Regions from separate parts of the Massilia litorea genome, predicted to be linked through region 1. Evidence: predicted binding sites of a transcription regulator. Region 1 holds the regulator's gene; each other region holds the start of a gene.
The links. The regulator sigma-54, encoded in region 1, starts transcription at its own class of promoters, with help from an activator protein. The targets are predictions, from matches to a motif close to TGGCANGNAANCTGCTTT.
Positions count from the first base shown of each region.

Region 2: the regulator sigma-54 is predicted to act here: its motif matches at 4,104-4,121, upstream of glnA (type I glutamate--ammonia ligase).
Region 3: the regulator sigma-54 is predicted to act here: its motif matches at 4,001-4,018, upstream of pepA (flocculation-associated PEP-CTERM protein PepA).

Region 1 is NZ_CP062941.1:800,288-806,841, forward strand. Features, by position in the region: gene rapZ (RNase adapter RapZ) at 1-494, shown strand, start outside; gene LPB04_RS03525 (enoyl-CoA hydratase/isomerase family protein) at 654-1,739, opposite strand; gene hpf (ribosome hibernation-promoting factor, HPF/YfiA family) at 1,853-2,209, opposite strand; gene LPB04_RS03535 (RNA polymerase factor sigma-54) at 2,273-3,739, opposite strand; gene lptB (LPS export ABC transporter ATP-binding protein) at 3,778-4,539, opposite strand; gene lptA (lipopolysaccharide transport periplasmic protein LptA) at 4,539-5,129, opposite strand; gene lptC (LPS export ABC transporter periplasmic protein LptC) at 5,145-5,747, opposite strand; gene LPB04_RS03555 (KdsC family phosphatase) at 5,792-6,322, opposite strand; gene LPB04_RS03560 (KpsF/GutQ family sugar-phosphate isomerase) at 6,323-6,554, opposite strand, start outside.
Region 2 is NZ_CP062941.1:114,279-120,832, forward strand. Features, by position in the region: gene ntrC (nitrogen regulation protein NR(I)) at 1-802, opposite strand, end outside; gene glnL (nitrogen regulation protein NR(II)) at 862-1,944, opposite strand; gene LPB04_RS00445 (DUF4124 domain-containing protein) at 1,941-2,447, opposite strand; gene glnA (type I glutamate--ammonia ligase) at 2,600-4,015, opposite strand; gene LPB04_RS00455 (rhodanese-like domain-containing protein) at 4,335-4,793, shown strand; gene LPB04_RS00460 (CocE/NonD family hydrolase) at 4,851-6,554, opposite strand, start outside.
Region 3 is NZ_CP062941.1:400,108-406,661, forward strand. Features, by position in the region: gene LPB04_RS01720 (CARDB domain-containing protein) at 1-2,074, opposite strand, end outside; gene LPB04_RS01725 (2OG-Fe(II) oxygenase) at 2,304-3,008, shown strand; gene pepA (flocculation-associated PEP-CTERM protein PepA) at 3,109-3,963, opposite strand; gene dxs (1-deoxy-D-xylulose-5-phosphate synthase) at 4,195-6,069, opposite strand; gene LPB04_RS01740 (polyprenyl synthetase family protein) at 6,070-6,554, opposite strand, start outside.

The DNA.
Region 1 (6,554 bases):
AATGCATCGCCGAGGAGCGTGAACGCCTCGGCGCGATCGAGCAGCTCGGTCACGTGATCGATACCTCCGAGGCATCGGCGAATAAACTGCGCGGCTGGATCAAGGAACTGGCCGAAGTCCAGCACGCACCGCTGACCCTGTTCTTCGAGTCCTTCGCCTTCAAGGTCGGCGTCCCGCTGGACGCCGACTTCGTGTTCGACGTGCGCGCCATCCCGAACCCGTATTACGACCTGGCGCTGCGCCCGCTGACCGGCAAGGACGCCCCCGTGATCGCCTTCCTCGAGGCCCAGCCGAGCGCCACCGAGATGCTGCACGATATCTGCAAGTTCGTGGAAAAGTGGCTGCCTTCGTTCAAGACGGACAACCGCAGCTACCTGACGGTGGCCGTCGGCTGTACCGGCGGGCAGCACCGCTCGGTGTACATGGCGGAGCGGTTGGCGGCCTATTTCAACGAGAGCGAGCGCGTGGTGCTGAGGCATCGCGAGCAGTCGTAGCTCCCGTAGGGTGGGCTCTAGTGAAACCGTCGTTGAGGCCATTGGCCTCAACGACCCCACGCGGTGATACGCGCGGGCTCCGATTTCGTGCCGGATGATCTCGCTGCCACGTATCGCCGCGTGGGCTCGGGGAGCCCACCCTGCGTTACGCGACAGTTATCAGCTTAAATGCCGCAGCGGGTGTGCGTGATCCGGCCAGACAGGTTCGAAGAACCGCTCCACCATTTCCGGAGTCACCGCGTCGAGCGTTGGCGGATTCCAGGCAGGCGCATTGTCCTTGTCGATCACCAGCGCGCGCACGCCTTCCAGCACTTCCCCGTGTTCAAAATTGCGGCGCACCAGCGAGCGTTCCATGCGCAGGCAGTCGGCGACATCGAGCGCGGCCCCACGCTGCAGCATCTCCCAGGTCACGCACATCATCAGCGGCGAACGCTGGCGCATCGCGGCCAGGGCCTTTTGCAGGAACGGATTCTCGTCCTTTTCCAGCGAGGCCATGATGGCGGCCACCGAACTGGCGCCGAAGTGCGCGTCGATCGCGGCGCGCTGCGTCTCCAGCACGCTCTGACCCGCGTCCACAGCGAAGCGCGCGGCGAAGCGACGGATCGCGTCAGCCAGCTGAGCGCCCGGCGTCGATTCGATCAGCGCGTTCAGTTCGCCCAACTGCGCGCCCGGCACGAAGACGTCGGCCAGGCCAACGTACAGCGCGTCGGCAGCGCCGATCGTCAGTCCGGTCAGGCCCAGGTAGTTGCCCAGCTGGCCCGGTGCGTGCGACAGGAAATGGCTGCCGCCGACGTCCGGGAACAGGCCGATGTTCACTTCCGGCATCGCCATCTTCGTGCGCTCGGTCACGATGCGCAGGCCAGTTTCAGGACCGCCCTGGGCGATACCCATGCCGCCGCCCATCACCACGCCGTCCATGATCGATACATACGGTTTCGGATAGAAGTGGATCAGATGGTTCAGCGCGTATTCCTCGGTGAAGAAATCTTCGAGCAGGGCGCTGCCGCCGGTGGGGGTCGCGTGGCCGGCTTCGTGGAAGAAGCGGATATCGCCGCCCGCGCACAGGGCTTTTTCGCTGCTGCTGGTGAGGACGACCGCGCACACCGACGCGTCGTCGCGCCAGGCCAGCAGGATGTCGGTCAGACGCCGCACCATCGCCAGCGAGAGGGAGTTCAGGGCCTTGGGACGGTCGAGCGTGATGATGCCGGTGCCGTTGGCAACGCGGGTCAGGACATGGTCGGTCATGGCGAATTCGTTGATGGAAAAGACAAGCATTTTACCCAAGACACTGCCGTCCACCGCACAAAATGAAAAGGGCGCCTTCCGGCGCCCTCGTTCAGACGGTGCTCGATGCGCGATCAGATCGCAGCAGCAGCCTCTCCGCCTTCAGGCAGGCGCTTGAGCGCCTCACGACTATGGTCCTTCAACATCGTCTTGTATTTCATCACCTGGCGATCGAGCCTGTCCATCAGGAGATCGATCGCCGCATACAGGTCTTGCGCCACACTTTCCACGTGTACGGTCTTGCCGGAGACGCGCAGGTTGATCTCGGCCTTCTGTCGTTTGTCTTTTTCGGTGAGGTTGTCGATCGCGAGGATGACGTGGGAATCGATCACTTGATCGAAATGGCGGGTGATGCGTTCGAGCTTGTTCTGTACGTATTCACGGATGGCGGGGGTGACGTCGAGGTGGTGGCCACTGATGGTGAGATTCATACACACTCCTTTGAAAATGTAGCGGCCGCCGCGCCGCGCAGGGAGTGCGCATGGGGGCCGCTGTTACAAGGATTTGCGGAGACTGACGGGAGGAATCTTGAGTGCCTCGCGGTATTTTGCAACCGTGCGGCGCGCAATGACCATCCCTTGTTCACCGAGCATTTCCGCGATCTTGCTGTCGGATAATGGGTTCTTTGGGTCTTCTGCTCCTGTCAGTTGCGCAATGAGCGCCCGTATCGCCGTAGACGATGCTTCGCCCCCCGCTTCGGTGGCGACATGGCTTCCGAAGAAATACTTCAGCTCAAACATGCCGTGCGGGGTCAGCATGAATTTTTGAGTTGTCACGCGAGAAATTGTGCTCTCGTGTAGTCCTAGTGTATCAGCTATCTCGCGAAGCACAAGGGGACGCATGGCAACCGCGCCATGGCTGAAAAAGTTCTTCTGGCGCTCCACAATTGCCTGCGAAACACGCAGGATCGTGTCGAAACGCTGGCGCATATTTTTAATGAGCCACTTCGCTTCCTGCAGCTGCGCGCTCATCTGGCCTTCGCCTTTGCCCTGCTTGAGCAAATTCGCATAGACGTTGTTCACACGCAGGCGCGGCATCACTTCGTTGTTCAGCGAGACGCTCCAGCCGCCCTTCGACTTGCGGACAATAACGTCCGGTACGACGTAATCCGAGACGCTCGACGCGAAGGCGGCGCCGGGATGCGGATTGCACTGGCGGATCACGGCCTGCGCTTCACGCAGGTCCTCGTCGTCGCAGTCGAGCGCTTTTTTCAGTTTCGTGAATTCGCGCTGCGCGAACCAGCTCAGATACCCCTCGACGATTTTCAGGGCCATGCGCCGCGTCACCAGCGGCACGCCCGGCATCGCGCGGATCTGCAGCGCCAGGCATTCGGATGCGCTGCGCGCGCCGACGCCGACCGGGTCCAGGCTTTGCACCAGCGCCAGCGCGCAGCGCAGTTCGTCCATCTCGACCTCGAGCTCCTCCGGCAAGCGCGCATGGATCTCGTCGAGCTGCTCCTCCAGGTAGCCGTTGTCGTCGATCGCGTCGATCACGAGTTCGGCCAGCGCGCGGTCGCGCGCCGTGACGCCCGTCACGCGAATCTGCTCGCACAGATGCTCGCGCAGGGTCACGCCGACCGCGCCGAGCTGCGGGCGGCCGTCGTCGTCGCCGTCGCCGCTCGATGCGCGCGAACCCTCTCCCCAGTCGCCCTCGGACTCGCCGCGTTCGACCTCGCCGCCTTCGCCGCCCTCGGCCGCCTCGGGCGCAGGGGCGCCCTCCTCGTTGTTCGGCGCCGGCGCCTCGGCTTGCGCCGGCGCGCTGTTGATCGCGCCGTCGGCCAGCAGGCGCACCGAGTGGTCGAGCGGGTCGTCGAGCCGTTCGAGCAGCGGGTTATCGGACAGGATCTGCTCGATCTCCTGATGTAGTTCAAGGGTGGAGAGCTGCAGCAGGCGGATCGACTGCTGAAGCTGCGGCGTGAGCGCCAGGTGCTGCGAAGTCCGGAGTTGCAGGGATTGTTTCATGGTGCCGCTCGGTGTCCCGTGTTGTTGCTACAGCCTTGCTACATGCGGAAGTGTTCGCCCAGGTAGACGCGTCGTACCGACTCGTCGGCGATGATGTCGTCGGGACGTCCCGACGCCAGCACCGCGCCCTGGTTGATGATGTAGGCGCGGTCGCAGATGCCGAGCGTCTCGCGCACATTGTGGTCGGTGATCAGGACGCCGATGCCGCGCTCCTTCAGGAAGCGCACGATGCGCTGGATCTCGATCACGGCGATCGGGTCGACGCCGGCGAACGGCTCGTCGAGCAGCACGAAGCGCGGATTGGTCGCCAGCGCGCGCGCGATCTCGACGCGGCGCCGCTCGCCGCCCGACAGCGACAGGGCCGGGTTCTCGCGCAGCTTCTCGATCTGCAGTTCGGCCAGCAGCGAGTCGAGGCGCGTATTGATGGCATCCTTCGTCAGCGCCTTGCCGTTGTCGTCGCGCTGCAGTTCGAGCACGGCGCGGATATTGTCTTCCACCGTCAGCTTGCGAAACACCGAGGCTTCCTGCGGCAGGTACGACAGGCCCATCACCGCGCGCCGGTGGATCGGCAGGCTCGAAATGTTGGCGCCATTGATCTCGATGGTGCCGGCGTCCGACGGCACCAGGCCGACGATCATGTAGAACGAGGTGGTCTTGCCGGCGCCGTTGGGGCCGAGCAGGCCGACGACTTCGCCGCAGCCGACTTCCAGCGAGACGTCGCGCACGACCAGGCGCTTGCCATAGCTTTTTTGCAGTCCGCGCACCACCAGGGTGCTGCGGTTGTCGCGTGCATCTTTCATTATTTCTTTCCTGGTGCTGCCGGCGCTGCCGGAGCCGCCGCTGGAGCCGCGGCGGGCGCAGTGCGGCGCGGCGCGATGATCAGGGTCCCGCGGCCGCCGCCGGACTTGGTCTCGCCGCTGGCGTCGTTGCGCACGGTGGCCACTTCCTTGCGGTTGTCGTAGGAGATGTAGGCGCCATCGAGTTCGTTCGTCAGGCGCCCGTTCTCGAGTTCCTTCACGATCGCCTTCGAGAACAGTTTCACGAGTTCCACCCGCTCGTCGTATTCGATGCGCTCGGCCTGGCCTTCGACCCACAGGTCCGGGCCGCCGTCGCGCTTCTGGCGGAAGGTCGCCACGCGCCCCGGGTTCGAAGTAAGCGTGACGTTCATGTAGCCTTCCGGGGTTTCCTTGAGCAGCGCGCGGTCCGACTTCAGGATCAGGGTGCCGCGCGTGAGGACCACATTCCCCGTCAGGATGCGCGTCTGCGTGACTTCGTCGACGTCGAGCGAATCGAAGTTGATGACGGCCTGCTTGAGCGAGTCCGCGCGCTCGGCGTGGGCTGCCGTCAGCGACAGCAGCGAAAGGAAGGCGGCGGCGAAGATGTTTTTCATTAGGGCTCGTTCCTGTTATTGGTTGGGTGCGGGGCTCGTACGCGGCGGATAGACGATCTGGCCGCGGCCGCCGAGGTGCAGCTTCTGCGTCGGGTTCTCGGCCACCATGCCGACGCCGTTGGCCGAGGCGGCGCCGAGCGTCATCTGGACCGGACGATCGGTCTTGACGATCTCGTCGTCGGCCAGCACGGTCAGGGCCTCGGTTTTCGCGCGCAGGGCCGCGCTCTTCGGCGTGGCCGGGCGGTTGACGTCGACGTTGCCCATCAACTCGACGCGGTCTTCGCCGTGGTAGACCTGGCCGCGGTCGGCGTGCATGGTCATGCGCGGGCGGCCCGGCGCCATGCTCTCGACGACCGGCCTGGTCACTTCCGAAACGTCGTTGTCCGGATGGTGGGCCAGGCGCGCGCCCGACACCACGTAGCGCGGCGCGCCGTGTTCGGTCATGCGCACGAAGCTGAAATTCTCGACGATGTAGTCGGGTTCGTTCAGGCCGTTGCCGACGCCCGTCGCATCGTCGGTCTGGACCGCCTGCAGCAGCCAGAAGCTGCCGAAGGCGAAGAAGACCGCCGTCAGCATCAAGGCCAGCAGGCGCCAGCGGTGCGCGGTCCGTTTGTTCACGTAGGTTGCCATGCGGTTAAGCGCTTAGTCGAATTCATTTGAACTCATGCGAAATAGGGCGAGAGCGCCTGCTCGTACGTGCCCTGGGCGCGCATGACCATGTCGCACACTTCGCGCACGGCGCCGCGGCCGCCGCCGGCTTTCGTCACATAGTGCGCACGGTGCTGCACTTCCGGATGCCCGGTCGGCACCGTCACGGCGAAACCGACTTTCGTCAGCAGCGGCAGGTCGATCACGTCGTCGCCGATGTAGCCGCACTGCTCGGCCGTGAAGCCGGTCTGCTCGAGCAGCTCGGCAAACGCGACGCGCTTGTCATGGTGGCCCTGCCAGACGTGGTTGATGCCGAGGTCGCGGGCACGCGCCAGCACGATCGGCGATTTGCGCGCGCTGATGATGGCGGTGATCACGCCCGTCTTCTGCAGCAGCTGGATGCCGAGGCCATCGAGCACGTTGAAGGTCTTGGTGACCTCGCCGTCCGGCCCATAGGTCAGGCTGCCGTCGGTCAGGATGCCGTCGACGTCGAAGATCATCACTTTTACGCGCGCCGCGCGGGTCATGTGTTCCAGCGGGGTCATTTAAATCACCTTGGCGCGCGTCAGGTCGTGGATGTGCAGCGCGCCGACCAGCACGCCCGCTTCATCGACGACCAGCATCTGGTTGATGCGGAACTCTTCCATGATCGCGACCGCGTCGACCGCCAGCTGGTCGGGGTGCACGGTGCGCGCGCCGACGTGCATCACGTCGCGGATGGTCACATTCGAAAAGTCCTGCATGCGCTCGATCAGGCGGCGCAGGTCGCCGTCGGTG
Region 2 (6,554 bases), 690 kb from region 1:
CTTTCACGGGCTGGTGCCCGCCCACGCGGTAGAAATGGCCGTCCGAAAGCACGCGCAGAAGGCGCGTCTGCAGATCGAAGGGCATGTCGCCGATCTCATCCAGAAACAGCGTACCGTCCTCGGCCTGTTCGAAGCGGCCGCGCCGCATCGCCTGGGCGCCCGTGAACGCGCCGCGCTCGTGGCCGAAGAGTTCGGACTCGAGCAGGTCCTTCGGGATCGCCGCCGTGTTCAGCGCGATGAAGGGCTGCTGGGCGCGCGGGCTGTGCTTGTGCAGGGCGCGCGCCACCAGCTCCTTGCCGGTACCCGATTCGCCGGTGATCAGCACCGTCACGTTCGACTGCGACAGGCGGCCGATGGCGCGGAACACTTCCTGCATCGCCGGCGCCAGGCCCAGGATCTCGGGCGTCTCCGCAGGCGCCGCCTCGACGCTGGCTTCGCGCAAACTCTCTTCCAATGCGCGCCGGATCAGGGCGACGGCCTTGTCGATGTCGAAAGGTTTTGCGAGGTAGTCGAAGGCGCCGCCCTGGAAGGAGGCGACGGCCGAATCGAGGTCCGAGAAGGCGGTGATGATGATGACCGGCAGGCCGGGATGTTTGGCCTTGACGGCCTGCAGCAGGTCGATGCCCGATTCGCCGGGCATGCGGATGTCCGATACCAGCACCTGCGGCGCATCAAGCTCGAAGGCGCTCAGGGCGTCGCGCGCGTTGGCGAAGCTGCGGGTCTCGAGATTCTCGCGCGCCAGGGCTTTTTCCAGCACCCAGCGGATCGATGCGTCGTCGTCGACAATCCAGATTGGTTTCATGTAGGTCGTACTTTCCGCAGTGAATTCATCATTGGACACGGCGGAAGCGCTTCGGCTGCTTATGGCAGCGGCAGCAGGATCCGGAAATCCGTCAGTCCAGGCCGGCTTTCGCACTCGATCATGCCCAGGTGCTGCTGCACGAAAGTTTGCGCCAGCGTCAGCCCCAGCCCGCTCCCGCCATCCCTGCCCGACACCAGCGGGTAGAAAATTCGGTCGCGGATCTCCGGTGCGATGCCCGGTCCATTGTCGATGATATGCAAGTCTAATGCCAGCCCGTAGCGGACCTTGGCCAGGGTCACCTGGCGCGCCACCCTGGTGCGCAAAACGATCTCGGCGTCGCCCGCCGCGATGCGGCCAGCCAGGGCCTGGGCGGCGTTGTGGACGATGTTCAGCACGGCCTGGATCAGCTGCTCCTTGTCGCCCCTGAACTCGGGAATCGAAGCGTCGTAGTCGCGCCGGATGGTCAGCCCGTTCGGGAATTCGGCCAGCACCAGCGAGCGCACCCGTTCGCACACTTCGTGGATGTTGACGTCGCCGACGATGTGCGGCTTGCGGTGCGGCGCCAGCAGGCGGTCGACCAGGGTCTGCAGGCGGTCGGCTTCCTTGATGACGACCTGCGTGTATTCCTTCAGCGCGGAGAGGTGCAGCGGCGGCAGTTCGAGTTCGAGCAGCTGCGCCGCACCGCGGATGCCGCCCAGCGGGTTCTTGATCTCGTGCGCCAGGTTGCGGATCAGTTCCTTGTTGGCCTGGCTCTGGTCGAGGAAGCGTTCCTCGCGGTCGAGTTTCAGCTGCTGCACGTTTTCGCGCAGCTCGATCAATACTTCGCCGTTTTCCAGGGCGCTGGCGATCGAGTGCACGTGCAGGGTCTCGCGCCCCGGGCGCACCAGGGCCAGGTCCTGCCGCAGGTCGGCGTACTGGTGCAGCCGGGTCTGGTCGCACAGGGCGGCCAGTTCGTCGCCGTTCGAGAACAGGGCGCCGAGGGTCTGGCGCGACAGCGATTTCAATGAAGCGTCGAGCATGTTCTCGGCCGCCGGATTGGCATAGCGCACGCGGTCGCTGCCGTCGACCAGCAGCACGCTGGAAGCGAGCAGCTCCAGGCCGGCGAAGCGGGCCTGGGCGGCGGGACGGTCGGGGATGGTCATCGTATGTTGGCGATCTCGCGCCGCAGCGCTTCGATATTGCGTTCGGTGCGGCTGATGTCGTCGCGCATCTGCGCCACGCGTTCCTGGTATTTGGCGTAGTTACGCTCGTTGCCCTGGCGTTCGGGTTCGCCGTTGTTGAAGACCTTGCGCAAGTCCCCCAGCTTCTGTTCTTCCGCGCGCAGTTCCTCGGTCAGGATGCCGCGCCGGTCGTCGTCGCGGGCACGCTGCTGCGAGGTGTCGACGCGCGGAAAGTTCGAAGGGCTCGGCGTGGCAGCGGCCGGAGCCGGATTGCTCGCGCGGGCAGCGGCTGGCGGCGGGCCGCGGCGTTCGACCGGCGCCGGGATATAGCCGGGCAGGTCAAGCGCCTTGCAGCCTTTCTTGCCGGTGTCGGTAAATTCGACGCGGCCTTGCGCGTCGACGCATTTGTAGACCGTGGTCTGGGCTTCGGCGGCGCCATGGAACATCACGCCGGCCAACACCAGGCCGGTCACACTGGTTGTCATTCGCATCAGTAGAGGCAGCACGCTTGAATGCGTGCATGGTGGAGTTGAGCCGAATATACCGCATCCATAAAAAAACGCGGGGAAAGCCAATGGCTCTCCCCGCGTTTGTTACCTGCGCTTACAGCTTATGATGCCGTAGCGCAACAGTCGGATTACGACGAGTAGTACATGTCGAACTCGGCCGGGTGCGGGGTCATGCGCAGGCGCTGGACTTCGTTCATCTTCAGTTCCAGGTAGGCGTCGATCATGCTGTCGCTGAACACGCCGCCGCGGGTCAGGAACTCGCGGTCCTTGTCCAGGGCTTCCAGCGCTTCTTCGAGCGAGGAGCAGACGGTCGGGATCAGCTTGTCTTCTTCCGGCGGCAGGTGGTACAGGTCCTTCGAGGCGGCTTCGCCCGGATGGATCTTGTTCTGGATGCCGTCCAGGCCCGCCATCAGCAGCGCGGCGAAGCACAGGTAGACGTTGGCCAGCGGGTCCGGGAAGCGCACTTCGATGCGGCGGCCCTTCGGGTTCGGGACGTGCGGAATGCGGATCGAGGCCGAACGGTTACGGGCCGAGTAGGCCAGTTTCACCGGCGCTTCGTAGCCAGGCACCAGGCGCTTGTACGAGTTGGTGCCCGGGTTGGTGATTGCGTTCAGGGCCTTGGCGTGCTTGATGATGCCGCCGATGTAGAACAGCGCCGTTTCCGACAGGCCGGCATAGCCGTCGCCGGCAAACAGGTTCTTGCCGTCTTTCCAGATCGACTGGTGCACGTGCATGCCCGAGCCGTTGTCGCCGTTGATCGGCTTCGGCATGAAGGTGGCGGTCTTGCCGTAGCTGTGGGCGACGTTCCAGACCACGTATTTCAGGTTCTGGGTCCAGTCGGCACGCTCGACCAGGGTCGAGAAGCGGGTGCCGATTTCGTTCTGGCCGGCGCCGGCCACTTCGTGGTGGTGCACTTCGACCGGGATGCCGAGCGATTCGAGGATCAGGCACATTTCCGAGCGCATGTCCTGGAAGCTGTCGACCGGAGGCACAGGGAAGTAGCCGCCCTTGACTGCTGGACGATGGCCGCTGTTGCCGCCTTCGGTTTTCGCGTCGGTCGACCACGAAGCTTCGTCCGAATCGATCTTCACGAAGCAACCCGACATGTCGACTTTCCAACGGATCGAATCGAAGATGAAGAATTCAGGCTCCGGACCGAAATAGGCGGTGTCGCCCAGGCCGGTCGACTTCAGGTAGGCTTCGGCGCGCTTGGCGATCGAGCGCGGGTCGCGGTCGTAACCCTTGCCGTCCGACGGTTCGATCACGTCGCACTGCATGAACAGGGTGGTCTCTTCCATGAACGGGTCGATGTTGGCGGTGTTCGGGTCCGGCATCAGGATCATGTCCGATGCTTCGATGCCCTTCCAGCCGGCGATCGATGAGCCGTCGAACGCGTGGCCCGACTCGAATTTGTCGAGGTCGAAGTGCGACACAGGAACGGTGACGTGCTGCTCTTTACCGCGGGTATCCGCAAAGCGGAAATCCACGAATTTGACTTCATTGTCCTTCACCAACTGCATCACATCTGCGGCGGTCTTTGCCATGCGTTTCTCCTAAGTAAAATGGGGTGCCGTAGAACAGGCGAGATCGTTACCGACCAGTCAGCCAACCTCCGACATGCTCGCAGGAACTTATGCAGGAACCATGCCAGCCTGATTCGAATGACTAAATACGCAATCGTTCTTTGGAAAGCCGAGAGTTTAACCATAAAATCTTCAGCAACACGGGAATATCCAACGGTGCACCACAATTGAACGTTTGCACCATGGTAGTGCACTTGCACATAAATGCACTATTTTGAGGCGTGACGCACTATTTCGGCAAGCCTGCGCCAGGCCGGTGCGATCAACGACAAAGGACAAGATGAAAACGACCAAAGAGATACTCGACGCCGCGCGCGAACGCGCCCCCGGCCAGCCCTATGCCGGTGCGGTAACGCCGGACGAGGCCTTCACCCTGCTGCAGGCGGCGCCGAACGTGAAGCTGGTGGACGTGCGCACCAATGCCGAGCGCGACTGGGTAGGCCGTGTCGTGGTGCCGGAAGGCCAGCACCTGGCGGTCGAATGGGCGAGCTATCCGGGCGGCCAGCCGAATCCGCAGTTCGGCCAGCAACTCGAACGCGTGGCCGGCAAGGACGACGTCCTGCTCTTCCTGTGCCGCTCCGGCGTGCGCTCGCGCCACAGCGCGCGCGTGGCGACCGAACTCGGTTACGCCAACGCCTTCGACATCCTCGAGGGCTTCGAGGGCGACAAGGATGGGGAAGGACACCGCAAGACGGTGGGCGGATGGTGCAAGGCGGGACTGCCCTGGATCGGGGCGTAGATCGTTCGCGACTGATCTGCGGCCTGTCGAACGCGTGGCCGGGGGAACCCGCCCACCCTACGGCAGCACCATCACTTGCAAACCGGACGGGGTAGCGGGCGCGCGGTAGACGCGCTGGGTCGCCTTGACGAAATCTTCCGGCTTCGCCTTCGGGATGTGGATAAACGTCTGCGGATTCAGGTCGACCAGCGGGAACCAGGAACTCTGCACCTGCACCATGATGCGGTGGCCGCGGCGGAAGGTGTGGTTCACCTGGCCGAGCTCATAGCTGAGCGCTTCCACCTTGTTCGGCGTGAACGGCTCAGGCTTCTCATAGCTGTTGCGGAACTTGCCGCGCAGCGGGTTGCCGCGCACCAGCTGCTGGAAGCCGCCCATTTCCACGCCCGGGGCTGCGATGTCGCCGCCCTTGTGTTCACCCGGCGCTTTCGGATAGGCCGCCGGATACACGTCGATCAGTTTCACGACCCAATCGGCGTCGGTGCCGCTGGTCGAGACGAACAGCTTCGGCACCACCGGCCCGGCGATCGTCACGTCGTCTTCCAGCACGGCGCTCTGGTAGACCAGCACGTCCGGACGCGTAGCGGCGAAGCGCTGGTCCGAGACCATGTATTCCTGCGGTACACCGGTTGCCGGGTAGCCGATATAGGGCACCGGTTTGCGCGGGTCGGCCACGTATTCGTCGAAAGCGCCGGCGACCGCCGGCTGGGTCCATCCGAGCTTGCCGTCGGCGCCGAAGTAGAGGGTGCGCGCTTTGGCCTGTACCGGCGGCCAGGCCGAATAACGGCGCCACACATTGCTGCCGGTCTCGAAGGCGGTGACCTCGGCGAGCGCCGCGGCCGGTTTCACGCCCTTCAGGTGCTGCTCGAAGAAGGGGAACTGCAGCTCCTTGCGGAAGTATTCCGAGGTCTTGCTGTCGAAATTCACGTGCCCCAGGCGCGCACCTTCTCCGCGTGCCCAGCCCCCGTGCACCCATGGCCCCATCACCAGGCTGTTCACGATGCCCGGGTTCTGCTTTTCGATGGCGCCATAGGTCGTGAACGGGCCCTGCGGATCTTCGGCGTCGAACCAGCCGCCGACCGCCAGCACGGCCGCCTTGACGTTCTTCAGGTGCGGTGCAATCGCCCGCGCCTTCCAGTACGCGTCATAGGTATCGTGTTCGACGTTCGGCAGGAACAGTGCGCGCTGCTGTTCGCTCATGCTGGCGGCGATGTTCGACAGGCTCAGGCGCTCCAGGAAGAAGTCGTAGGCGCTGGTCGTACCGTATTCGAATCCAGCCCAGCTCTTCGGCAGCGGGGTCGGATTCGGCGCCTCGGTAAAGGCGGCATAAAAATCGAAGTTCGCGGCCAGCATGAAGGCGCCGCCGTGGTAGGAGTCGTCGCCCAGGTAGAGGTCGGCGATCGGCGCCTGCGGCGAGGCGGCCCGGATCGCGGGGTGCGAATCGATGATGCTGGCCGCCGTATAGAAGCCCGGATAGCTGATGCCGTAGATGCCGACTTTGCCGTTGTTGTTCGGGACGTTTTTCAGCAGCCAGGCCACGGTGTCGTGCATGTCCTGGCTCTCGATGCCCTCGCCCGCGGCCCGTTTCGCCTGCGCGTGCGGCGTCATCTCCTGCCACTTCCCTTCCGACATGTAGCGTCCGCGTACGTCCTGCTTCACGAAGATATAGCCGGCATCCTCGAACTCGGGCGAGGGACCGATCGAACCCGGCATCCAGTCGACGCCATAGCGCAGCTCTCCCTCGGCCTGGACGCCGGCGCTGTA
Region 3 (6,554 bases), 400 kb from region 1:
ACTTGAAGTAGACGCTGGCCTGGGTCTTGTTATTCGACTCGTCCGATTCGGACACCGCATTGGCCGGATCCGCGACCGCAGTCACGACGTGCGTGCCGCGCGTGCGCGTGGTCGGCCAGACGATGCTGACGTCGGCACTGGCGCCCGGCTGCAGGCTCACCGGCGCACTGGTGCCGACGGTGGACGTGTCTTCCATGAACTTCACCACGGCGCCGGACGCCGCGCTGCTGCCCTTGTTGGCGACCGTCGCCACCAGCGTGGCCTTCGAGTTCACCTGCGTCGCACGCACGCTCGTCACCACCAGGTCGGGCTGGTCGAAGCGGGCGAACAGGCGCCGGCCGTCGGCCTGGCGCGCGATCGAAGCCAGCTCGGTATGGTAGCCGTTGGCCGGATCGTCGGCAGGCGACGGATTGGTGGCGCAGGCCAGGGTGCAGCCGTCGGCATAACCGACCAGCAGGCGGCCCTCGGCGTCCACGGTGGCGTCCATGAAGTCGAGCAGGTTACGGCAAGGGTTGGAACCGCCGCCCATCCAGATGCAGCCGGCCTGCACCGGATCGGTCGGGGTGGCGTCGGTGGTCACCCAGCTCTTGCCGCCATCGTAGGTATGCGCCACGTACAGGTGCCACAGGCCCGCGAAAGCGGCATCCTGGAAGTTGCCCGCGGTCTTGGTGCCGAGATAGGCGAAGGCGGCGCGGTCGCCGTCGCCGGCCACCACGGCCGGGAAGGTCACGTTCTGCACGCCGAACTGGGCGCTGAGGTCCTGGTCGTCGGTCCAGGTCTGGCCGCGGTCGCGCGACACGGCGATGCGCGGATGGCCGTCGGCGTTCGCGTAGCCGTAATAGACGGTGCCATCGCTGCCGATGCCGACCGACGGGTCGCTCTCGCCGGCCAGGCTGTTCGGTACCTTGCGGATGGTCCAGGTCATGCCGTTGTCAACCGAGACCGCGAGGCCCTGCTGGCCGCCGCAGCTCTTGTTCGGCAGGTAGACCGTGCCGTCCGGCGCGACCTTGACGTGGCCGTGCAGGCCGCCGCATTGCTCGATGGTATAGACCGGCATCGACGGACCATAAGTCAGGCCGCCGTTGTCGCTGCGTGCGCAGGTCGCCGCGACCAGGCTCTGCGAGCAGTAATACACGGCGTGCGGATAGCTCCCCAGCAGCGGCTCCAGGCCCGGCACATAGGCGCCGCCGCCGATGCTCTGGTGGTCGACGCCCTGGCCCACGCCGCCGCCCTGGGTCGGCGTCCAGGTTTCGGCATCGTCGTCGGTGTAGCAGGACAGGCTGTTGACAACCGGATTGGCCAGCAGCTGGGATTCGATGGTGCGGCCCAGCTTCGAGTCGGTCCACAGGATCGGGTCGAGGCCGGTCACCGCGGTGCATTGCGGCGGTGCGGCGCTCTTCGCCACCCAGGTGGCGGAGGCGGGCTTGACGCTGTCGTCGAAGCCGACGCGCAGGGTCTGGGTATTCGACTGGAACATCACCTTGCCGGACTTCCAGTTGGCGCCGATCGAGGGTTCGCCCGCGTTCTTGCCGAGCCCGCTGGCGGCCGGCGGCTGGTAGCTCGTATAGCTGGGCGACGGACCGCTGCCGGGGGCCGGCGCGACCGGCTTCGCTGCGAGTTCGACGCTGGCGCTGATGCTCTCGCCCAACGGCGCGAACGGCACGATGCGGATGGTGTAGGTGCCGGTCACCGCGGGCAACACGGCGACCTCGGGGTCGCTCGACGAAGCGGCCGAACCGACGATGTTGCCGGCCTCGTCCAGCACGTACAGGTCGAAGTCCGCGCTGGCGTTGGCCCATTGCACACGCACGGTCAGGTTGTGGTCCGCCGCGTACGCGGCAGGCACGTCGACCTTCAGCGTGAAGTCGTCGCACGGCAAGGCGGCATTGCAGGTGACACTGCCGGCCAGTCCGCTGGTGTTGGGCACCAGGAAAGGGCCGGACGTATAGGCCGTCGAGGTCGTGCGGTCGGTAACGCTGCCTGCCGCCGGGTTGGCGGCGCCGGCGATTCCCGCGTGCAGCCCTGCGTACAGTAGCGCAAGGCCGAGCGGCATGGTAGACCACTTCGTTTTCATCGATTATCTCCATTGACGCGCAGGTAGGCTGGCAGAACCGTTCCGCTCGGTGAGGCCTCCCGCGTTCTGATACATACGGTATCAAAACTCGTCAATACGGGTTGCACGATAGAAATGCATGCGTCCTCGACGCGCAGGCAAGGCCAGCGTCCACGGCAGCCTGCAGCGCGGTACACTGATGGGCACAATCCACCCCAACAGTGCAACCCACCAGCGAACAGGATCGACCTTGGACGACTTCATCGGCATCTACGACAACGCCCTCACGCCCGAACAATGCGACGCGATCATCAACCGTTTCAATGCCAGCGACAAGGTCGTGCGCGGGCGCACCGGCAACGGCGTCGACACCAGCAAGAAGGACAGCTGGGACCTGACCATCGGCCCGCACAAGGAATGGCATGACGTCGGCAACCTGATGATGTCTGCCGTGGCACAGCATCTGACGGCGTATATCGACCAGTACCGCGCACTGGTGCTGGGCGCGCTGGCGCCGATGGTGGCGCATCCGCGCACCGGCCAGCCGGTGGCGCTGTCGCTGGAGAACTTCGACGAATGCGGCCGGCCGCATCTTGGCGCGCTGCTGCAGTCGATGTACCGCTGCGGGCCGATCAACCTGCAGAAGTATTTGCAGGGGACCGGCGGCTACCACCACTGGCATTCGGAAGTCTATCCGCAGAACGCCAGCTGCGAGACGCTGCACCGGGTGCTGCTGTTCCAGTTTTATCTGAACGATGTGGCGCAGGGCGGCGAGACCGAATTCCTGTACCAGGGGCGCAAGGTGGAAGCGCGCAAGGGACGCCTGATCATCGCGCCGGCCGGGTTCACGCATACGCACAAGGGACATGTGCCGGCCAGCGGCGACAAATACATCGCCACCTCTTGGATCCTGTTCCGGCGCGCCGAGGAGCTGTTCGGGAAGCCCGCGGGCTGACAGGCCAGGACGGGACAGGGCCATAAAAAAAGCCGGTCAGCTTGGCTGACCGGCTTTTTTTGAGTCCGCCCTTTTTCAAGGGCGGCACATTCAAACTACATTACGCCTTCTTGGCGCGCTTGCGGCTCACGACGCCAGCGCCCAGCATGGCGATGCCGAACAGGGCCAGCGAACCTGGCTCTGGCACTTCAGCCAGTTTGAACTGACCGTTGTTGCTGACAAAGAAGCTGCCTGGGGTGTTGGCGTAAGCCGAACCGTTGCAACCGTTGCCGGTGAAATTGGCGTACTGGCAAGCGACTTCGTCGACCAGGATGCTGGTCGGGTTAGCGACGGTGTTGGCGTTGGTGAAGGCGAAGGCCATGATCGACTCGGTCGACAGGTCCTGGCCGTTTTCACGGAAGAAGTAGCCCGAATCCAGCGAACCCTGGCTAGCCTTGGCCAGCACGGTGACTTGACCGTTGTTGGTTGGCGAGCCGCTTGCATCGACCAGACCGCCGCCGCCGGCCAGCACGGTGAACTCGGCGATCATGTTGCCCTGGTTGGCACCGTAGATGCCAGCCGACGTGCCGTACTGGTTGGTCGCGTTCTGGTACATGCGGATGGTGCCGCCGCTGAAGCTGAAGGCGCCGCTGAAGTTACCGGTACCGGTCGCTTCGAAGGTTGCCGAGATATTGCCGCCTGGGTAGTTCACCGGGAACAGCTGGCTGTTGCTGTCAGCCTGGACGATGTTGAACACTGCGTGTTCCGCGAACGAGAAGCTCGAGCCGCCGGTCGGGTTGATCTGGATGAAGGCGTTGCCGTTCACGTCCAGGTATTCGTTGACTTGCTGGCCGCTGGCATAGCCGCCGCCGATTGGATTGAAGACCCAGTCGTTCAACACGGTAGCGGCGTTAGCGCCACCGGCGACGGTCATTGCAACAGCTGCGGCACAAGCGAGTTTTTTCAGGAATTTCATGATCAGTCATTTCTCTTCAGTTGGGTTGTAGCCTCTATATGCAATACCCGTGCCAGCTAAGGCGATTACTTACAAATCAATGACTTAGGGTAAATTGTTACTGATGACATACGGCAACTGTAAAGTTTTCCGATTTATTTATCCTATCATTTCAGGTTTTTGAAACGATTATTTCTATTGCGCAATGAAAAAAAGCGGCGCATCAGCGCCGCTTTTTTATTTGCTCCTGCTTCAGGTGTTGTTGACCACCAGCCTGGGTTCCCCCGCCGCGCCAAAGCGCGCGCGGATCGAGGCGGCGATGCCCTTGGCATCGAGCCCGACCGAGGCCAGCAGCGCCGCCGGGTCGCCCTGGTCGATGAACTTATCCGGCAGGCCGAGGATCAGCAACGGCTTCACGATGCCGTTTGCGGCCAGTGCTTCGGCCACGGCGCTGCCCGCGCCGCCCATGGTCGCGCCCTCTTCCACCGTCACCAGCACCTCGTGTTCGAGCGCCAGCTGTTTCACCAGCTCGAGGTCGAGCGGTTTCACGAAGCGCATGTTGGCAACCGTCGCATTCAGTTCGCTGGCCGCGCCCAGGCTCGGCGCCACCATCGAGCCGAAGGCCAGGATGGCGATCTTTTCGCCCTTGCGCTTGATCTCGCCCTTGCCGATCTCGATCGAGGTGAGTTCCTGCTGGATGGCCGCGCCGATGCCGGCGCCGCGCGGATAGCGCACCGCCGCCGGACCCGGGTAGTGGTAAGCGGTGGTCAGCATCTGCCGGCACTCGTTCTCGTCGGAAGCCGCCATGACGACCATGTTCGGGATGCAGCGCAGGTAGGACAAATCGTAATTGCCGGCGTGCGTGGCACCGTCGGCGCCGACCAGGCCGGCCCTGTCCAGGGCGAAGGTCACGTCCAGGTTCTGCAGCGCCACGTCGTGGATCAGCTGGTCGTAGGCGCGCTGCAGGAAGGTCGAGTAGATCGCGACCACCGGCTTCATGCCTTCGGTGGCGAGGCCGCCGGCGAAGGTCACCGAGTGCTGCTCGGCGATGCCGACGTCGAAATAGCGCTCCGGGTATTGCGCATGGAAGCGCACCATGCCCGAGCCCTCGCGCATCGCCGGCGTGATACCGACCAGGCGCGGGTCTGCCGCCGCCATGTCGCACAGCCAGTTGCCGAAGACTTCGGTGTAGGTGATCTTCGCGGGCGCCGTGGCCGGGATGATGCCCTCGGTCGGATTGAATTTGCCGGTGCCGTGGTACAGGATCGGTTCGGCCTCGGCCAGCTTGTAGCCCTGGCCCTTTTTTGTGACCACGTGCAGGAACTGCGGGCCCTTGAGCTTCTTGATGTTTTCCAGCGTCGGGATCAGCGAGTCGAGATCATGGCCGTCGATCGGGCCGATGTAATTGAAACCGAATTCCTCGAACATCGTGGCCGGGACCACCATGCCCTTCGCGTGTTCCTCGATCTTGCGCGCCAGGTCGAGCACGGGACCGGGCAGCACGCTTTTACCGACCGTCTTGGCCGCGGCGTAGAACTGGCCGCTCATCAAGCGCGCCAGGTAGCGGTTGAGCGCGCCCACCGGCGGCGAGATCGACATGTCGTTGTCGTTCAGGACCACCAGCAGGTTGCAGTCTTCCTCGACGCCCGCATTGTTCAGCGCCTCGAAGGCCATGCCGGCCGTCATCGAGCCGTCGCCGATCACGGCAATCGCGTGGCGGTGCTCGCCCTTCAGCTTGGCCGCGGCGGCCATGCCGAGCGCGGCCGAGATCGAGGTCGACGAGTGCGCGGTGCCGAAGGTGTCGTATTCGCTTTCGTCGCGCTTCGGGAAGCCCGACAGGCCGTTCAGCTGGCGCAGCGTGTTCATGCGCTCGCGGCGGCCGGTCAGGATTTTATGGGAATAGGTCTGGTGGCCCACGTCCCAGACGATGCGGTCGTGCGGCGTCTCGAACACGTAGTGCAGCGCGATGGTCAGTTCGACCGTCCCCAGGTTCGAGGACAGGTGGCCACCCGTTTTCGAGACCGAATGCAGCAGGAACTGGCGCAGCTCGTCCGCGAGCGGCGTCAGTTGCGTGCGCGGCAGCATACGCAGGTCAGACGGGTCGTTGATGGTTTCTAGCAGTTTCATTTAGGCCTTCCGCTGCACGATCAGGTCCGCGAGTTCGCGCAGCCGCAGTGCTTGTTCTCCAAATGGCGCCAGCGCGTCATGCGCGTCGCGCCGCAATTTCTGCGCCAGTGCTTTCGATTCTTCCAGGCCGAGGATCGACACATAGGTCGGCTTGTTGTCGGCCGCATCCTTGCCGGCGGTCTTGCCGAGCGTGGCCGAATCGGCCGTGGCGTCGAGCACGTCGTCGACGACCTGGAACGCCAGGCCGACCGCCTTCGAATAGGCTTTTAAACTTTCCAGTTCGGCGTCATTCAACTCCTTGCCGCACAGTGCGCCCAGCAGCACCGATGCGCGCAGCAGGGCGCCGGTTTTCAGCTGGTGCATGCGCTCGAGCTGCTCGAGGCTCAAGGCCAGGCCGACGCTGTCGAGGTCGATCGCCTGGCCGCCGCACATGCCGCTCGAGCCCGCCGCTTCGGCCAGCAGGCGCAGCATGCCGATCAGGCGCA